One region of the Aeromonas media genome, then DNA from elsewhere that is predicted to be linked to it. Evidence: riboswitches for the same ligand, from Rfam matches in the RefSeq annotation. Region 1 holds a riboswitch; the other holds the start of a gene.

What was found. A riboswitch is a leader RNA that binds a small molecule or an ion and turns the genes downstream of it on or off. The one in region 1 is predicted to bind thiamine pyrophosphate.
Region 2: it holds a riboswitch for thiamine pyrophosphate, as region 1 does, so the genes downstream of both, thiC (phosphomethylpyrimidine synthase ThiC) here and thiB (thiamine ABC transporter substrate binding subunit) in region 1, are expected to answer to the same signal.

Annotation. Positions count from the first base shown of each region.
Region 1 covers NZ_CP075564.1:3,662,668-3,664,866, reverse strand. The annotation lists gene thiB (thiamine ABC transporter substrate binding subunit) at 1-948, opposite strand, end outside; TPP riboswitch at 1,049-1,139, opposite strand; gene KI797_RS16845 (PilZ domain-containing protein) at 1,231-1,521, shown strand; gene KI797_RS16840 (transglutaminase domain-containing protein) at 1,626-2,199, opposite strand, start outside.
Region 2 covers NZ_CP075564.1:4,075,887-4,078,085, reverse strand. The annotation lists gene KI797_RS18890 (hypothetical protein) at 1-136, shown strand, start outside; gene KI797_RS18885 (hypothetical protein) at 222-707, shown strand; TPP riboswitch at 780-893, shown strand; gene thiC (phosphomethylpyrimidine synthase ThiC) at 1,160-2,199, shown strand, end outside.

The DNA of each region.
Region 1 (2,199 bases):
CCAGTTCTTGCGATTGGCGGCCACTTCATCAGAGGTGAAGCTCAGCGGCTTGGCGACCGTGATCATCTGCTCGAAGCCCTTGGGCAGCGGCTGGTCGATCACCGGGTACATCCAGTTGCCGGCGGGGATCTCCTGCTGGAAGACCGGGCTCACCATGAACTGCAGGAACTGGTCAGCCAGCTTGTCCTGGGTAGCGCTTTTCAGCTTGGCGGCCACTTCCACCTGACGGTAATGCCCCTCTGCGAAGGCGGCCGCCTGATACTGGGGTTTGTTCTCGGCGATCAGGTGATAGGCGGGGGAGGTGGTATAGGAGAGCACCATGTCCGCCTCGCCGTCGAGGAACATGCCATAGGCCTCCGACCAGCCCTTGGTGACGGTGACCGTCTTTTTGGCCAGCTGTTCCCAGGCGGCGGGGGCCTGATCGCCATAGACAGACTTCATCCAGAGCATCAGCCCCTGGCCCGGGGTGGAGGTGCGGGGATCCTGATAGATCACCTTGAGATCCTGGCGTTCCACCAGCTCTTTCAGGCTCTTGGGGGGCTGCTTGAGTTTGTCCTTGTCGTAGACGAAGGCGAAGTAGCCGTAGTCATAGGGGACGAAGGTGTCATCCTGCCAGCCGCCCGGCACCTTGAGGGCGTCGAGCCTGGTGTGATGGGGGGCGAACAGGCCGCTCTGCTTGGCCTCGCTGACCAGAGCATCGTCCAGCCCCAGCACCAGGTCTGCCTTGCTGTGCTGACCTTCCAGCCGCAGCCGGTTGAGGATGGCGACACCGTCTTCCAGGGCCACCAGATTGAGGGTGCAGCCGCACTCCTTCTCGAAGGCCTGCTTGATCTTGGGACCCGGGCCCCATTCGGCGGCGAAGGAGCTGTAGGTGTAGACGGTGAGGGTGTCGGCGGCAAATGCCTGGGCAGAGAGCAGGCCGGTCGCGAGCAGCAGCAGGGTCTTCATCAATGGCACTCCTGTGAGTAATGAGGTGCCATGGGCCGCGGTCTGCGCATCAATGGCACCTCTCTTGTGGTGAGGGCCAGCGGATGAGGGCGCAAAAAACGCGCGCCATGCCTCAAATTCCTCCGCCAGCATTATCTGGATCAGGTTCACGGGTATAATCTCAGCGGTAAACCGCACCCCGTTTGAGCAACGAACCGCATTGTATTGACCTTCTTTGGGGGAGGCCAGCACTATGTTTCAGGGGCCGCGCCGTGCGAGCCACCACCAAGGAGGATGCCCCCAGTGATCACCAGCACCAAGGAAAGACGTGCCTTCCAGCGCATGGTCATCAACGCCCCTGTCACCCTGTTCCAGCACCAGAAGGTGCTTGAAGGAGTCTGCCGGGATCTCAGCGCCAATGGCATGGGGGTCGAGGTGAACGAACACGGGTTTGATCTGGCCCAACCCATCCGGGTGAGCCTGGCCACCAGCAGCAACCTGCTGCCCCCCTTCGAGGCCCAGGCCCGCATAGTGCGGGTGCTGGAGGAGGAGGGTGGGCTCTTGCTGGCCCTGGAGTTCCTGCCGCTGACCTGAGTCCGCACGCCACCCTGTTCCATCGACCAGCCACCGGCTGGTCGATGCATTTTCGGCCCGGGCCAACCTTGCCTTCCCGCCCGGATCGCCGCTCCGGAGGCGACTCAGTGGCTGGCCAGCACGGGTTGGACGCTCAATTGCTTGCTGTCGACCAGCGTCTTGCTGGTGACGGCGATCTGGCCCATGGGGAGCTGGGCGGGGCCGGTCGGTTCCAGCAGCAGATAGGTCTCCCCTTGCCAGCTCAGGGTCGCCTGACCCGGGCCAGCCGGCAACGCGACTCCCAGCAGGGCATGACCCGGCACGAACACCATGGCCTGTTTCAGCTCGGGAAAGCGCTGGGCCAGCAGGGCCGCCATCAGGGTCACCTTGCTGTCGCAGTCCCCCCGGTTCTGCTCCAGCACCTGGCGCGGGCTCAGAAAGCCCTTGCCCGATCGCCCCGACTGGCTGTCGAGCAGCTGATAAGGGATGGCCTGGATGAAGTCGAGCATGTGCTCCACCGTCTTCTGGCGCGCCTCTGTCTCTGTGGCCCCCTCCTGCTTGAGCTGTTCGGCCAGGGGCGCCAGTTCGGCGCGGCTCTCCAGGGCGATGCGTACATGATCCTGCTTGATGGCGGGGGCGCCGTCGGGCGGGGTGAAGGGCTGGAAGTAGTGCTGCTTGAGCCACTCGGCCTCCAGCATG
Region 2 (2,199 bases), 410 kb from region 1:
GGGGCCGGTGGAAGGGGGCCGGGTCTGGGGCTATGTCACCTCGGATGAGAGCCTGACCCCCTTCGAGGGGCGCTGGCTGGAGCTGGAGTGCAGCTTCGATGGCATGCGTCTGAGCCGCTGCCGGGAGGACGACTGAGCCGCCGCACCAGTGAACCGGAAAAATTGCCCGTCCAGGCCCATAGTTAAACCTCCTCGCCGGGTTGACCATGGGCCTGTTTGCTATGACCAGAACCGCCTTGTTCCTGCTGCTCTCCTTTCACGTCCTTGCCGACGAGCCCGAGCTCTGGCTGGTGGAGCTGGAGCACAACGACGGCCTCCGCCTGCAGTTCCAGGGGGCCGAGCTCGAGCTCGGCAGCGCCGCGCTGCACGGCGTAGTGCAGTATGACGATCTGAGGCCTGGCATGCACCTCGCCATCCAGAGCCGCTACGGCGTTGCCGAGCAGATCCGGCTGCGCACGGCTGAGCCGGATCCGGTGCAGAGCGCCCAGTGGCGGCGGGCGGAGGACAATCTGCTCGCCAGCACGGGTCAGACATTGTTGCTGCAGCAACTGGGGGTGCTGGTGTTTGATGCCGGCACCCGCTGGGTGAACGGCAGCCGCGCCGATCTGCAACCGGGCCGCCGGCTGGTGCTGAGCCGGGATGATGCTGGCCGTCTGACCGAGATCCTGATCCCCAACCCGGAGGACACACTCGATCCCGATGAGTGAGCCGCGTCTGCGGCTGGTTGTTCTTTCCCCTTGTTAATGACTTGTACTTTAAAATTCCCCACTTATACTGGCGCCATCTTGTCGGAGTGCTGACCGTCGAACGACGCAAAGCTGAGACCGTTAATTCGGGATCCGTGGAACCTGATCAGGTTAAGACCTGCGAAGGGAAACAAGGGTAACTTGCGAGTTGCCGCGCCGGGGGAGTAGCCACTTCCCCCTTGCCAGGAGGGGAACCCCGGGCAAGAACAGGCGCACAGGAGGGAGGTCGTCCCACCGCTTGCCCGCCAGGGCGGCGAATGTCCCCCACAAGGGGGCGGGACGGCAGAGCAGGGATGATCCATCCCGCGCTCGCTCCCTCTTGAGAGCACACCCAGATTGCAAGTTCATCACTTCTCCTCGAACTCCAGACAAGCAAACACCCATAACTTCAACCAGTTAATGTGAGTTTTGCTATGTCTACCTCTTCTGAAAACAGCAAGTCCGTGCCCGCCAGCCGCCGGGAGCAGCGCTCCAGTGCCCAGGCCTTTATCGACAACCTCAAGGGCATGGCCCATCCCAACTCCAGACGCATCTTCATTCAGGGTTCCCGTCCCGATATCCGGGTGGGGCTGCGGGAGATCGTCCTGGCCGACACCTTCGTCGGCGGCAGCAAGGAAGAGCCCCAGTTCGAGCCGAACGATCCCGTGCCCGTCTACGACACCTCGGGGGCTTATGGGGACGAGAGCGCCGAGATAGACGTGCGCCGCGGCCTGCCGCGCCTGCGTGAAGCCTGGGTGCTGGAGCGTGGCGACACCGAAGCCCTGGATGATCTCAGCTCCGCCTTCACCCAGGAGCGTCTCGCCGACGAGGGGCTGGATCACCTGCGTTTCGATAATTTGCCCAAGCCGCTGCGCGCCAAGTCGGGTCGCCGGGTGACCCAGCTGCACTATGCCCGTCAGGGGATGGTCACCCCGGAGATGGAGTTCATCGCCATTCGCGAGAACATGGGTCGCGAGCGGGTGCGCTCCGAGCTGCTGCTGCGCCAGCATCCGGGTCAGGGCTTCGGCGCCCGCCTGCCACAGAACATCACCCCCGAATTTGTGCGCGATGAAGTGGCTGCCGGCCGCGCCATCATCCCGAGCAACATCAACCATCCGGAAGCCGAGCCCATGATCATCGGCCGCAACTTCCTGGTGAAGATCAATGCCAACATAGGCAACTCGGCGGTCACCTCCAGCATCGAGGAGGAGGTGGAGAAGCTGGTCTGGTCCACCCGCTGGGGCGCCGACACCGTCATGGATCTCTCCACCGGTCGCTACATCCACGAGACCCGCGAGTGGATCCTGCGCAACAGCCCTGTGCCCATCGGCACCGTGCCCATCTATCAGGCGCTGGAGAAGACCAACGGCATCGCCGAGGATCTCACCTGGGAGCTGTTCCGCGACACCTTGCTGGAGCAGGCCGAGCAGGGGGTGGATTACTTCACCATCCACGCCGGCGTGCTGCTGCGCTA